DNA from 3 places in the Bacillus sp. PK3-067 genome. Region 2 is predicted to be linked to each of the others. Evidence: riboswitches for the same ligand, from Rfam matches in the RefSeq annotation. Region 2 holds a riboswitch; each other region holds the start of a gene.
The links. Region 2 has a riboswitch for S-adenosylmethionine ahead of M1D73_RS16920 (hypothetical protein). Riboswitches for the same ligand answer to the same signal wherever they lie in the genome.

Region 1: it holds a riboswitch for S-adenosylmethionine, as region 2 does, so the genes downstream of both, M1D73_RS16025 (M20 family metallopeptidase) here and M1D73_RS16920 (hypothetical protein) in region 2, are expected to answer to the same signal.
Region 3: it holds a riboswitch for S-adenosylmethionine, as region 2 does, so the genes downstream of both, M1D73_RS25540 (methionine ABC transporter ATP-binding protein) here and M1D73_RS16920 (hypothetical protein) in region 2, are expected to answer to the same signal.

What each region holds. Positions count from the first base shown of each region.
Region 1 is NZ_CP096490.1:3,122,679-3,127,882, reverse strand. It holds gene M1D73_RS16030 (AAA domain-containing protein) at 1-2,188, shown strand, start outside; SAM riboswitch class I at 2,265-2,366, shown strand; gene M1D73_RS16025 (M20 family metallopeptidase) at 2,455-3,660, shown strand; gene M1D73_RS16020 (Lrp/AsnC family transcriptional regulator) at 3,827-4,267, opposite strand; gene M1D73_RS16015 (SDR family oxidoreductase) at 4,437-5,201, shown strand.
Region 2 is NZ_CP096490.1:3,291,938-3,297,141, forward strand. It holds gene M1D73_RS16905 (hypothetical protein) at 1-160, opposite strand, end outside; gene M1D73_RS16910 (NAD(P)H-dependent oxidoreductase) at 157-732, opposite strand; gene M1D73_RS16915 (SWIM zinc finger family protein) at 756-1,145, opposite strand; gene M1D73_RS16920 (hypothetical protein) at 1,407-1,664, opposite strand; SAM riboswitch class I at 1,765-1,863, opposite strand; gene M1D73_RS16925 (hypothetical protein) at 1,995-2,186, shown strand; gene M1D73_RS16930 (YwiC-like family protein) at 2,217-2,939, opposite strand; gene M1D73_RS16935 (ECF transporter S component) at 3,122-3,823, opposite strand; gene M1D73_RS16940 (ABC transporter ATP-binding protein) at 3,796-5,204, opposite strand, start outside.
Region 3 is NZ_CP096490.1:4,934,395-4,939,598, forward strand. It holds gene metQ (methionine ABC transporter substrate-binding lipoprotein MetQ) at 1-345, opposite strand, end outside; gene M1D73_RS25535 (methionine ABC transporter permease) at 369-1,034, opposite strand; gene M1D73_RS25540 (methionine ABC transporter ATP-binding protein) at 1,027-2,052, opposite strand; SAM riboswitch class I at 2,363-2,470, opposite strand; gene M1D73_RS25545 (hypothetical protein) at 2,596-2,940, opposite strand; gene M1D73_RS25550 (thioredoxin family protein) at 3,093-3,401, opposite strand; gene M1D73_RS25555 (toprim domain-containing protein) at 3,405-3,749, opposite strand; gene gcvH (glycine cleavage system protein GcvH) at 4,250-4,633, opposite strand; gene M1D73_RS25565 (arsenate reductase family protein) at 4,675-5,040, opposite strand.

The sequences.
Region 1 (5,204 bases), 170 kb from region 2:
AGGTGGTAGTAAAATTTCTATCATGAATGGTCGTTTTTTATATACAGATTATGAAAGTACAGTATACGTATTTCAGCTTATTTCGGAAGTAAGCTTACCTGAAGGTTCACCGATTCGAATTGAGTTCGATGGTGAGGAAGCGACAGGAGAAGTATTATCTGTACATGGATTAGAAATAGAACTGAAATTAAATGATTATATACAAGGTGAAATAAGAGAAGCGGTTTTATACAGTGAACCGTGGCAACTTTTAGAGCAACTGCAAGAGCGATTGAAAGAAGCACGTAAAGACAAGCTAAAACGTAATCGTATAAAGCGTCTTGTTGATGGGACGAGCAGTCCGAAACATATTGAGAAGATGAAAAATCCGAAAAATGAACTGGCATATCGCGCGTTTTACAATCCGACAACGTACGTATGGGGACCACCTGGAACAGGGAAGTCTTACAATTTATCACGTATTATTTCGGCTCATTATCAAAAAGGAAAATCGGTACTTGTGTTAGCTCATAGTAACGCGGCAGTAGACGTATTAATGAGTGAAGTAACGAAGCAAATTGAAAAGAAAAAGAAATGGACGCCTGGCGAAATTGTTCGTTACGGTTATAGTCAGCATGAACATATACGAAATCATGAAACGTTACTTGCATCTAAGTTAGTTGAAACGACGAACGGATCATGGGGTGAGGAAAGACTCTACTTAGAAGAGACACGCCAAGATCTTCGTGAAAAAATCTTATCGTATAAAGCAACATCTGCTGATAAGAAGCGTATACAAGAGATTGAAAGTGATCTTCGAAAGCAAAAGGCTAAAATTAAAGAAGTAGAAAAAGAATATATTGAAAATGCGAAAGTAATCGGCGCAACTTTATCGAAATGTGCCATTGATGCGCTAATTTATGAGCGTACATTTGATTTAGTTGTCGTAGATGAGGTGAGTATGGCGTTCGTTCCGCAAATTGCATTAGCTGCTTCACTTGGGAAACGTATCGTCGTTTGCGGTGACTTTTTACAGTTACCTCCAATTGCGATGGCAAATCATGAACTTGTTCGCAAATGGCTTGGGGAAGATATGTTTTACCACGCTGGGATTGTTGAGTCTGTTAATAAATCAGAAGCACACCCAAACCTATTTATGTTGCAGGAACAAAGACGTATGCATGCGGATATATCGAAGTTTACGAATTCGTTTATTTATAAAAATAGAGTATACGATCATCCGTCTGTTTCAGAGCGTAAAGAACTTGCGCAATTGCAACCGTTCGCAAATGAAGCGAGTGTTTTATTTGATACGAGCCAAATGGGAGCTTTTTCGTTAAAAGATGCTGCTTCTGGTTCACGTTTTAACATTATGTCTGGTTTAGTAGCGATGCAAATGATGTTAATCGGATTGTTAGACGGTATTCAATCAATTGGTGTTGTGACACCTTACAGGGCGCAGTCACGCTTTTTATCGACGTGTATTAGAGAAATGTTGCAGAGAACGAAATATCAACACATACCAGTTTTAGCGGCTACAGTTCATAAGTTCCAAGGTTCTGAAAGAGATATGATGATCTTTGATACGGTTGACAGTTATCCACAAGAACGACCTGGCGTACTATTCTTTGACCATAAAAACCATCGCCTCGTCAATGTAGCAGTGACAAGAGCGAGAGGGAAGTTCATTCAATTATCAGATTGCCATTATATGCGTAAAAATCTTTCTAGAAAACAAGCGTTATCGCAATTAACAGCTCATATAGAACGTCATGGAGATGTGTGTGATCGCACGACATCAAGACAATTGTGGGAACGGAAAATTTCGAAACGTTTACGCTGGTTTATGGAAATGAATCTTGAAGAGCCGAAAGGGCTATTAAAAGATATTTTAGCCGCAAAACGAAAAATTATTATTTCACTTCCAAGTACAAAACAAGTAGATAAACGAGTATGGCAAGCGTTCATGCGTACAAATGCACAAATAATAGTTTATAGTGATGGACCAGTTCCACTGAAAAATGTAAAGTTACAAAGACAAAATAAAGCATTCCCGTTTATCGTAATTGATGATGAAATCTTCTGGGCAGGCGCACCGCTCACATCTCAAATGATATTTGAAGGTAGCACGGAATTTCCGTACGTATGTGCAAGACTGCAAGCACCAGAAACAATTGGTGTATTAAAAGGATTTTTAGATATTCGGTAAATTCGGATAGGAATTCCTTGACTTTTACTTGGAATGAACTTAGAATAAAAAATAATTTAATATAATTTTATGAAAATTCTTATCACGAGAGGTGGAGGGACTGGCCCTATGATACCTCGGCAGCGGATTCGTTATGAATACTGTGCCAATTCCAGCAAGGTAACTTGAAAGATAAGAAAGAAGCTCATTTTGACTGTATATACAGAAGCCTCTTTCTATCTTTTAGAAAGAGGCTTTTTTACGTGAAAATAAAAGGAGGAAGAACAATGGGAGCGACAGGAGTAACGTCACAAAGAAAAACAATTGAAGAGAGTATCGAAAGAAATAAGGAAAAGTACATAGAAACAAGTCATGATATTCATGCGAATCCAGAGATTGGTAACCAAGAGTTTTATGCATCTAGAACGTTAAGTTTATTGCTAGGCAGTGCAGGATTTCAGTTGCAGCACAATATAGCTGGACATGAAACGGGATTTATCGCGCGAAAAAGCTCTGGAAAACAAGGACCAGCAATCGCATTTTTAGCGGAGTACGACGCTTTACCAGGACTAGGCCATGCGTGTGGTCACAATTTAATCGGCACAATTAGTGTTGCAGCAGCAATCGCATTATCAGAAACGCTTGAAGAAATTGGCGGGGAAGTTGTTGTGTTTGGTACACCAGCAGAAGAAGGCGGGCCAAATGGTAGCGCGAAATCAAGTTATGTAAAGGCAGGTTTATTTAAAGACATTGATGCGGCGCTTATGATTCATCCGAGCGGAAAGACAGCGACAACGAGTCCTTCACTAGCAGTCGATCCACTTGATTTTCATTTTTACGGAAAAACAGCTCACGCTGCAGCTTCGCCAGAAGAAGGGATTAACGCATTAGATGCGGTTATTCAGCTCTATAACGGTATTAACGCACTTCGCCAACAACTTCCGTCAGATGTAAGAATTCATGGTGTTATTACAGAGGGCGGAAAAGCACCTAACATTATTCCGGACTACGCTGCAGCAAGATTCTTCATCCGCGCAGCAACGAGAAAAAGATGTGCGGAAGTAACAGAAAAAGTAAGAAATATCGCACAGGGAGCAGCGTTAGCAACAGGCACAAAAGTGAAAATCCATCAATTCCAAAATGAAATCGATGAACTACTCGTAACAAAAACATATAACGACGTCGTAGCAGAAGAACTAGAATTATTAGGCGAAGACGTAAACCGTAAAGAAAGAGTGGGTATTGGTTCAACCGACGCAGGAAACGTAAGTCAAGTTGTACCGACAATTCATCCGTACATTAAAATCGGACCAGATGATTTAATTGCACATACGAATGAATTTAGAGAAGCAGCACGTTCAGAACTTGGAGATAAAGCATTAATTACATCGGCAAAAGCATTAGCAAATACGGCGTATCGATTAATTACGGAAGAAGGGTTGTTAGAGAAGGTCAAGGAGGAGTTTAGAGAGGCGCAGAGGAATCAAGGGTAAGGGGATTAAGGTGCTTTTTTCGAATAGCAATCTAATTAATAAGTAGAGATATAAAAAAGAACATTGAAAATCAATGTTCTTTTTTTGTTACTAATCATTGATTTTGTTGGTTTTTCTCAAGAAAGAGAAAATTTTACTGTTAGTGAGGATAATACGTATCCCTTTATTAGAATGACAATTTCTCCTCGAACTCACTCTTTAAAACAATTAAAGGAGATGATAATCCGAATTGCATTAACGAGTCTAAAAACGCAGCGAGGGAATCCATCGAATCGCTCATGACCTTCATCATATAATTAAATTCCCCACTAATTCGATATAAATCTGTTACTTCAGGAGCGGCATTACAAAATTGAATAAAATCAGAGCATTGGCTCGTTTTAAACATGATGAATGCTTGAATGTTTTTATTAATTTTGGAAGGCTCAAATTTCGTTCGATAAGCCGCTATAACTCCTTGATCTTCAAGCTTGTTAATACGTTCTTTTACAGCAGGTTGCGTCATGGATATAATTCGTCCTATTTCTGAAACAGAAATTCTCGCATTTTCATACAACAAGTTCATAATTTTATGATCGATTTCATCCAGTTTTACGGCGTTTTGCATTGTGTAGCCTCCTTATTTTTGTTTTCTAAAGTAAATTACGAATTATAACTATAATATCATAAGCGAATGGACTAAATTACCTATAAATCTATATTTAAAATGATTGGTGTTTACATGAAAATATAAGTATAGGTTTTTATCAAACGGAAATTTAGGAAGGATGGAAAAAATGAAGAATCTTGATGGAAAAGTAGCGTTAGTAACAGGAGCGAGTCGTGGAATTGGCCGTGCGATTGCGATGAGATTGGCGAAAGATGGAGCATTAGTTGCGATTCACTACGGCCGAAATAAAACAGCTGCAGATGAAACGATTAGTGAGATTGAATCTAATGGAGGAAAAGCGTTCTTAATTGAAGCTGAACTTAATTCAATTGATGGTGTCAAAAAGCTAGTAAAACAGTTAAAGAATGAATTACAAATAAAAGTTGGTACATCAGAGATTGATATTTTAGTAAACAATGCAGGGATAGGTACACAAGGAACGATTGAAAATACGACAGAAGAAGTTTTTGATGAAATTATGTCTGTAAATATGAAAGCACCATTCTTTTTAATTCAGCAAACATTACCATTAATACGAGCAGAGGGCCGTGTGATTAACATTTCATCAGCTGAAGTACGACTTGGTTTTACAGGGTCCATTGCATACGGCTTAAGTAAAGGTGCATTAAATACGATGACACTGCCTCTAGCTAAACATCTTGGAGAAAGAGGTATAACAGTGAATACAATTATGCCTGGATATACGAAGACAGATATCAATGCAAAATTGCTAGATGATCCGGAAATACGAAATTTTGCTAAAAACTCATCTGTGTTCGGACGAATAGGGCAAGTTGAAGATATTGCAGATGCAGTAGCATTCCTTGCTTCTTCTGATAGCCGCTGGGTAACAGGGCAGATTATAGATGTCTCTGGAGGGTTTTGTTTATAGGGG
Region 2 (5,204 bases):
TTTCACAAATTCCTCTTATTAAATAATCATTTCTTAACTCTATTTGAATTTGCTGAAATGTTTCGCTGCATTTTTTCAATTGAAGTAAACACGTAACATACTTCCGAAAAAGTTCGCCATCATACTGAACACAGTTTATAATACGATCGACTTCATTCATAATGCACGAGCCTTTTCTTCTATTTGTAATAACCATTTCTCACGCTTTGATACTTTACTCGTTTTCACAGATTGAAACACTGACCGTTTTATATCGCGAATGCCACAAAAACGTAAAATACCTCTCTTCATCATAATCCAATCTGCTGATCGATATAACAATGCGACGTACCATAGAGGCGAGTCTAACGTATTAATAACCCATGCTTTTTTCCCTTGCAATAATCCTTTCGGCAGAGCCCCTTCATATTTATAAGCAAATCCAGCTACGAAAATACGATCGATAAATCCTTTTAAAATTGCTGGCATCCCCCACCACCATATTGGATAGATGAATAGAAGTGTATCTGCTTCTTCTACTAACGTTCTATACCGAGCTGTTTCCTCTTCATTTACTAAATCGCGTCTTTTCTTCTCTTCATTAAATACGAGGACTGGATCAAATTGTTCTTTGTATAAATCAAGTACGGTAACTGAATGATTTGTTTCCTGTAGTCCTTTTTGCACATGATTGAAAATCGCCGCGTTAAAACTTGAAGGGTTAGGATGAGCATATATAATTAGTACGTTCACTACAAAACAACTCCCTCTATACGTTAAAGTTTCTCCTTCTTTAATAACTTCTCTACAATTTGTACGTTTTTCGAACTTTGCAACAATCGATTTAATAATATAAGTAACTCTTCTTTTTCTAAATCTTTCAGTTTCTCTTTAACTGCACTCTCACCAGCACCTTGCATATCATAAACAACTGCCACCATATGTTTACAATAATTTTCATAGGGACACTCACAGTTACTTTCTGAAAAATCTTCGAGATCGATAACTACTTCATAATTCCCTGCATTTCCAGTAACGAAAGCAAACACTTTTTTATCTTGTATTTCAACATCTTCTACATGCCCATCTTCATAATATTCATATCCCTTATCTACAATGTACTTTGGGATCCATTTCGTTATATCTTTTAATAAGTAAGCGTACATAATTGTACCCCTTCCTTTAATTCCCTTTTGACTTCAAAAATCCTGCATGTTATTCTAATTACTGTTAAGTAGCAAGTCTACGTGACAAAACGACTGACACCTATTCGGCGAAGGTGTCTCTTTTCATTTGCAGCCGATATGAATTGCCTCTTTCAGGCACATTCAATTTTTGACACTACACACTCAACACCATTCCCTGTATCAGGCTGCTTTAGCAGTCTTTTACTCTACATACTCCGTTATTTTAAGAAAAAAGAGAGCTTAGCTCCCTTTTCTCGCCTTATACAATACCCCTTTTTCAGCATAGAGATATTCATCAGCTAATGTAATTTTCCCATCCAGTTTTAGTTCGTCTAATAATCTTGATAAATAAAATTGATGCAACATCTTTTTCGTGAATTTTCCTTCATGATGCGAAACGATATGTTCTTGAATATCTAACAATGATATCGGCTTATCTTGCTCTATCATATATTCATAAACTGTACTACGCAGTTTTACGTATTTTTCGAGTGTCACAGTAATGCGCAACCCCTTTCTTCTTAATATAAATTTTCGTAATCGGTTTTTTTGCAATAAAAAAACCTCTCCGATAAGAAGAAGTTACGTATATATCTTCGTCTTATCTCCCAGAACAAATATGTTCTGCTGGAATTAGCACCTGCATCGCGGTTGCTGGGTTTCATCGGGCCAGTCCCTCCACCTCTCTGGATAAGAAAATATTCACTTAATTCTTACTATACGTAATTCCACTTCAATTGTCAAACAAATATAATAAATATAACAAATTATATTTTCTTCCTTACTGTTCATACTACCCATATACGAACATGCAAGGAGGATTATGAAATGCATCAAAATGCTCGCGGATATGTACAAGATTCTTTTCAATCATTACAAGAAGCTAAAAATTGTTTAGAAGAAGCGCTCGAAACAGTTGAAAAAGATTTTAATCGCGCTCGTATTGAACAATCACTTTATGCTGTTGAACAAGCTATTCAACGTTGCGAGTACACCGTTCACATTTTAGAAAAAGATTAAAAACTTCCCATCAATTGATGGGAAGTTTTTTCAAATGGCATACTTCATAATTATTGCCGTTATGATTAAAAAATATACAGAATTAGCAATTTCTAAAATTCCTACTTTCATAATAGAAATTTTTTTGCCATACAACACAATTGCTCGAATGACACTTGGTATAAAAATAAGAGAACACCACGGATTAATCACAAATATGATTATCGTTAATACGATATGATATCCCCAAGATACAAGACGATACTTCGGGTTATTTTTTTCACGAATCATCGTTTTCACATAGAACGTACTACCTAAAAAGTATAAAAATGAAATAAGCGCAATGAATAATGCTGTATGATCGATTTGCTTCATTGAAAAGTAATAACTAATTAACCCACCGATACAAAACACAATAATCGCACAAATATCATTTAATAGTGCTCTTTCATTTTTTTGACGAGCGTAATACATATTCACTATAAATAATGGAATCATTACTATTACGAATAAAAGAATTCGCCACTCATATAATAAAGAAATCATCCCAAATAGGAACGCAATAATAAAATAAATAATGGCAACTTGTAAAAACTCTTTTTTTCGTCTTTGCTTTATGTACGTAAGAAATGGGTACGTAGCTAAATAGATAAAGAACCACGCTAAAAACAATGGAATATGATAAATAGTAGGTTTCCCAAGTATGACACTTAATAAAAAAGGAATAACAAGCATGGCCCATGCACCATGTTGTTTCGGAATAACTAACTTCATTAACTATACACCTCCCTTTTGAAAAAAGTTCTCACCTACAATTATACAAATAATTTTATATAATAGCGGATGCATATTGAATCGATTTTTTGACAAAAAAATGCTCCTTACATTATGTAAGAAGCATGAAAGAGGCAAACGAATATGTAAGTCGCGACCCTACCTTATATGAGTATGCTTTTCTATGTCACGTTATGCTCATCTAATATACCGTATTTCTTTTTAAATCTTGTAAGAATCGTAATCCATGAAGTACTAAATAGTAATAAGAAAATAACATTCGAAATCGCATGGCTCAAATCAAAGTAAAAACTTGCGATATAATACGAAATGACAGTTTCCCATGTTGCTTCTCGTATAAAACCGAGAAGGCCCCAGAAATTCATAATCCAGCCAAATAAAAAGCCAACAATTACTCCGTAAAGAAGTCTTCCCCATAGCTTTTTCATAAAAAATGTATTACGAAGTAAACCTGCTATAAAACCAATCATGCCCCACGAAAACATTTGCCACGGTGTCCATGGACCTTGTCCTAAAAAAATATTAGATACGATTGCTGCTGTAGCACCAATCATAAAACCAGTTTCACTTCCAAATACAATTGCAGAAACGATAATGACAAAAGAAGTTGGTTGTACACTTGGTAAAATAGAAAATGGCACCCGGCTTACTGCTGCAATTGCCGCTAATACAGCAACGAGAACAATTTCACGTGAAACAAACGCCTTTCTTTCAAAACGGATATAGAAAGGTAACATAATAACCGCTAATAGAAACAAACTACTTAACATGTAATAACCGTCCATAACAAGTGTCGTAAAGAGTAATGTGCCGATTATTACTGCAAAGATACATATTATGAATGCAACATATCGTTTGGACAAGCTTCGTACACATCCTCCCACGTTAATGCATATGGCAATTCTTTTCGAATGAATCGATTAATAGATGTTGTATAAAAGAAGTTGCCGCTAAAAAATTCTTTCGGTGCATCATTCATAATGACTGTTCCATCAAATAACATCATACATTGATCCACGTATTTCGCTGCAAACTCAATATCATGCGTTGCCATTACAATTGTTGTACCTTCTTTTTGCAGCTTCCTAAATAGTTCTCCTACTCTTTCTTTCTTCCATGGATCCAATCCCTTTGTCGGTTCATCAAGTAATAATATCGTTGGCTTTGATAATAACGTCGTACATAACGCAAGTAATTGTTGCTCTCCTCCGCTACAATCATGCGGATGGCGTTCTTTAAGCGAGTACAACCAAAACTGTTTTAGCGTATCTTCTGCTATTTCTTTTCCTTGTTCTCCATATAATTCACGTGCACGTTCATAAACCTCGTCCCATACTGTATCAAATGTAAAATGGTAATACGGATGCTGCGATACATACCCAATACTTTTAAACCGTTCTTTCGAATCGATTTTATGTACCACTTTTCCGTTCCACTTTACTTTTCCTCTTCTCGCTTTTTGTAATCCTGCTAAAATCGTTAACAGTGTAGACTTACCTGTACCGTTCTTCCCAACGAGCGCTACCCATTTTCCTTTTTCAATCGAAACTGATAAATCACGTAAAATAAGCGGACTATTTTTTTCATATTGGAACGAAATATGCTCTGCGCTTAAAATTACCTCTTGCTTTTCACTTTGTGCTATTGGGTCATTTACATATGATATCGCTGCAAAATCATTCATTTTCATTTGCGCCTCTCGCACTGTAAACGGAATATCTCTCACATTCCACTCTAAAAATAGCCTTGGAATTTGCGGAATAAATGGACGGAATGTTTCTACTCCCCACATATCCGTAATAACAATTTTAGGACTACCATCATACATAATACGGCCATTATCCATACAAACAACGCGTGTTGCAAGCGGGATAACTTCATCTAAACGATGTTCACTTAAAATAATCGTAATTCCAAGTTCTTCATTAATCCGTTTTAATAATCCTAAAAACTCTTTTGCAGCGATTGGATCTAACTGCGCTGTCGGTTCATCTAATAATAGCAATTTCGGCTGCATAACTAATACCGCAGCTAAATTGACAAGCTGCTTCTGCCCACCAGATAACGTATGAACAGATTGATGCAATAAATCTTGAAATCCTAAAAAGCTAATAAGCTCTGCTATTCTTTTTTGAATAATATGTGATGGTAATCCGATATTTTCTAAAGAAAATGCTAATTCTTGAATCACTGTATCCATAACAATCTGGTTTTCTGGGTTTTGAAATACCATCCCAATTTCTT
Region 3 (5,204 bases), 1.6 Mb from region 2:
TTGAGAGTACACACCAATTGGTTCTAAATGAATTTTTCCTGCTACTTCAAAGTCATATTTTTTATCTTTAATTTCTTTTTCTAAATACGGAATGTGCTGGAAGTAGTTTGCATCTAAATCCTTATCCGCTAACGATTTATTTGGTAATACGTAGTCTTGGAATTTTTTAATTTCTAACTCAATTCCTTTTTTCTCAAGTAACGGTTTTGCCTTTTCTAAAATAACAGCGTGCGGTACGTTAGAAGCACCCACAACAAGTTTCTTTTCATCTTTATCTTTCCCGCCACAAGCAGCTAACCCAAAAATTGAAGTTGAAATAAGTGCCGTAAGTAACAATTTTTTCATTTGAAGCATCCTCCCGTTTTTTATTATCGTTTATCTATTCGAGTCGTTAAACTATCACCAATCCACTGAATTAAAAATACAACTAGTAATACACAAATTGTCGCAACGATTGTTACATCGTTATTCCCTCTTTGGAATCCTTCTAAGTAAGCAAGTGTTCCAAGGCCACCAGCACCAACAACTCCTGCCATTGCTGTATAGCCTACTAAAGCAATTGTCGTAACCGTAATACCAGATACTAATGCTGGTAACGATTCTGGAATTAACACTTTCAAAATAATTGTGCTTGTTTTTGCTCCCATTGCTTTTGAAGCTTCAATTACACCTTTATCAATTTCGCGAAGTGCGATTTCAACCATTCTCGCGTAGAATGGTGCTGCTCCAATAATTAAAGCCGGCAAAGCTGCACTTGCTCCAAGAATTGTTCCAAGAAGAATCTTTGTGAATGGGATTAATAAAATAATTAAAATGATGAATGGTATAGAACGGAATATATTTACGAATGCTCCAATCACCGTATTAATTGATTTGTTTTCCCATAAATTATCTTTTGCTGTCATGAAGAGTAACAATCCTAAAATGAGTCCTAAAACAAATGTCGCAAGAGCTGCGATTGCCGTCATATATAACGTTTCACCAGTTGCTTCTAACATTTGATTCCAATCAACATTTGCAAGTAACTTATCCATGTGCAATCACCTCCAGCTCTACTTGATCTTGATGAATTCCTTCTATTGCTTGCTGGATCGCTGTTTCCTCACCATTTAAATGAACAACTAAACTACCGTAAGAACCGTTATTCGTTTGTGCGATATTTCCTTGCAAAATGCTAACTTCTATGTCACTGCGTTGCATCAATCGTTGAAGCACTGGTCTTTCTACAGCCTCACCGATAAACTGCAAACGAATTACTTTTCCATCTGGATATTTTTCAATTAAACTTTCAATCGTTTCATTTGTATCTTCAGAATCCGTTAACTGCTGTACAAATCGTTTCGTAATATCTTGCTTCGGATTACGGAATACATCAAGTACTGGACCTGTTTCTACAATCTTTCCTTTCTCCATTACCGCAACACGATTACAAATCTTTCGAATTACGTGCATCTCATGTGTAATGAGTACAATTGTTAAACCAAGGCGCTTATTAATGTCTGATAGTAAATCCAAAATTTGATCTGTCGTTTCCGGATCAAGAGCTGACGTTGCTTCGTCACATAAAAGCACTTGTGGATTATTAGCTAATGCTCTTGCAATCCCGACGCGTTGCTTTTGTCCCCCGCTCAGCTGAGATGGGTACGCGTCTCCTCTTCCTTCTAATCCAACAAGATGAATTAATTCATCAACACGTTTTCTTCTCTTCGCTTTATCAACACCTGCAATTTCAAGTGGAAACTCTATATTTTCACGTACTGTTCGTGACCAAAGTAAGTTGAAGTGCTGAAAAATCATTCCAATTTCTTGCCTTGCCTTACGAAGTTCGCTTCCTGTAATTGCTGAAATGACACGATTTGCAATTGTAATTTGACCAGAAGTTGGTTTCTCCAACTGATTGAACAATCTAATTAAAGAACTTTTTCCAGCGCCACTATATCCGATAACACCAAATATTTCACCTTTATCTATTTTTAAATTGGCATTATCTACAGCAGTGACATCACCGCTTTTTGCTTTATATATTTTCTTTACATTCTCTAATAGAATCATGGTGTATCACCCCTTTTTTAAATAAAAAGCGCAAGCGGCTCGTTTAGAACAAGAGGGCGTTTGAATCCCTGACGTAGAGGCGCTTTTTGCCTCATAGGAAGGGATGAAACGACCGACTGTTCTAGCCGCTGGAGCTAGATTTCATAAAGATTTTAGGTCGACTCCGCAATTTTTTATTTTTAATGCGTGTAGTCCACTGTTATCATTACTTTTATTATTTGAATGTCCTCCACATTCAAACAATAAAAAAACCTTTCTGCTTTAGAGAAGCAGAAAGGTTTTTATGCGTATATAACAACATTATCCCTCTCTCTCATCTCTCAAAGCATTTGCTTTGCAGGAATTGGCACCATTTCAACATAAGTTGACGGTTGCCGGGCTTCACAGGGCACAGTCCCTCCACCTCTCTTGATAAGAGAAATCAGATTCAATTTTCGTCTGATTTGAAATTTATGAAATTGTCTATATTTTATGACTTGAATTGTATCAATATACACTCACCATGTCAACAGAAATTTTCGCAAAAAATGAAACTTCAGAATTTTAAGCACCTACTGACATCGGTTTACATATATGAAACATCGATTCCACTAATAACATCGTTCGGTACGTTCCCGAATATTGTACACGTCCATCATTCATTAGCATTTGCAATCGTACATTTCCATTCACCAATTGTTCTATATCCTTTTCATCTAAGCAAATGATTTGTTCCGTTCCTCTTTCCTCATGTACCAACTCTATATAATCTCTTGAAATTTGTAACGAACAACTTTCATCTCCAAAGCGAAAATTAACAGTTTTTTCTTCTTGTCTTAAAAGCGGTTCTAAATGATATTGACCATTAGCGTAATTTACAAATGATTGAAGCAAAGAATATAATCTCACCCTAAATCACATCCTTCATATCACTTTCTATTACATACCATTCCCTCTCACTAAAGAGCAATCCTGTTATTTTCGCTCGACAAATACTGTATCCATCCTGCATCTCGACATATTTCCCAAGAAATATGTCGAGGCGGCAAAATTTTTGCCGCCTACTTTAATTCCGTATATAAATATTCAACCGAATGAAATGCGTATATCTTCTTCATCAGTGTCCCATTTTCAAAAACAAGTAAACAAGGTACACTTTCAATCCCATACTCTTTTGCTAAATGCGGAGCATAATTTAAATCTAACATCCCAATTTTCAAATCTTCAATTGTCATCTCAACCACTGTTAACATCTTTTTTGCTAATTGGCATGTTCCACACATTGGAGTATATACATATAATACTGTTTTTTCTTCGTTCTCTATTAGGGCTGTAGCTTCGGCTCCTGTCCAATCAATCACTTCTATCATTCCTTACCGTAAATATTCTGTATAAACGTCAATGTCGGCTCCCCATAATACATTTGCTAAGTGTGTAGATGGCGCAGTTGCCACTTCTCGGTACGAGCGATCAATATAGATATGCTCGGCTTGCGGGAATTCTTTTCGAAATTGTTTCCTTAACTTTTCTCCAGCATCATCAGCATCCACTAGCACATACACTTCCTTATCAAAAAACTGATCAACGAGCTCATCCATTTTCGACAAACCAATTGTACCATTTGTACAAACAATTTCCACCGGTTCACGAATAATAGATTCAATCTTTCTTCTATCTGATGTACCTTCTACAATAATGACTTTTTCTACATAAATCATATGTCATCACCCGATCACCATATACTATACAACCTTGAACTTAGTATATAGTATATTCGTTATTTTCATGTTGTTTCCTGTTTATTTTTGCAAAAGAAAAGCGCAAGCGGCTCGTTTAGATTGTGAGGGGGGATGGAGCTTCTGACGTAAAGGCGCTTTTGGCCTTGTAGGAAGAAGCGAAGCCACCGAACAATCTAGCCGCTGGAGCTGGATCATAAAGAAAAGCGGAACCGACTGTTTAGCCCTGTTGGCTAAGGTTCTTTCGCACAGAAGACGCTTTTTGTCTTCTCGTGCGGAAGGTTCTTAGACATGAAGGGCTAGGAGGTGGAGCTGGACAATGAAAAGCGCAAGCGGCTCGTTTAGATTGTGAAGACTTATGAAACCTTACCAAAAAACAGTTTTTCTCATAATAGCTTATTTATTTACATATAACTTGAATTTCATTATTTCACAAAAAATAAAAAAGGACAGCACAAAGGCTGTCCTTTAGTCGACTATAATTAGTCTTGGTTTGTCATTTCTGCATATTTTTCTGCAGTTAATAACTTCTCAACTTGGCTTGCATCAGAAAGTTCAACTTTAACCATCCATGCACCCTCGTATGGAGATTCGTTAACAAGTTCTGGTTGGTCACTTAATTCTTCGTTTACTGCTACAACTTTACCGCTTACAGGTGCGTATAACTCAGAAACTGTTTTAACAGATTCTACGCTTCCGAATGGCTCGTTAGCTTCGATTGTTGCACCTACTTCAGGAAGTTCAACGAATACGATATCGCCTAGCTCACCTTGTGCAAAGTGAGTGATACCGATAACAACTTCATTACCTTCAGTTTTTACCCATTCGTGTTCTTCAGAGTAACGTAAATTATTTGGAATGCTCATGACTGTACCTCCAGTGAATGTATTAATTATGTAAAAATACCTTATTGGTACTTTTTCCACACACTTTCAAACTGCTCTTCATTAAAACCAAGTGTTACATTCGTTCCATCTGTTACAATTGGACGTTTAATCAACATGCCATCAGATGCTAAAAGCTCATACATTTCGTCTTCGCTTGCATCTTTCAACTTATCTTTTAGACCAAGTTCACGGTAACGCATTCCACTTGTATTAAAGAATTTTTTTAATGGTAATTCACTTTTTTCATGTAAATTACGTAAATCTTCTTTTGATGGTGGATTTTCAACAATATGAATCATCTCATATGCTACATCGTTTGCCTCAAACCATTTCTTTGCCTTTTGACATGTGCCACACTTTGGATATGAATAAAATGTTACTGTCATAAATTCACCTACTTTTTTACTAACCTTTACCTTTATCATATAGAAAACGTTTTATTATTTCAAACCATTATTCGCTAAACTTTTACTTATTTCGTGATAATTTTTAATAATCCTGCGAATTTTTCTTATTTTTCCGCCATTTGTTAAGAAAAAAATAAATATAT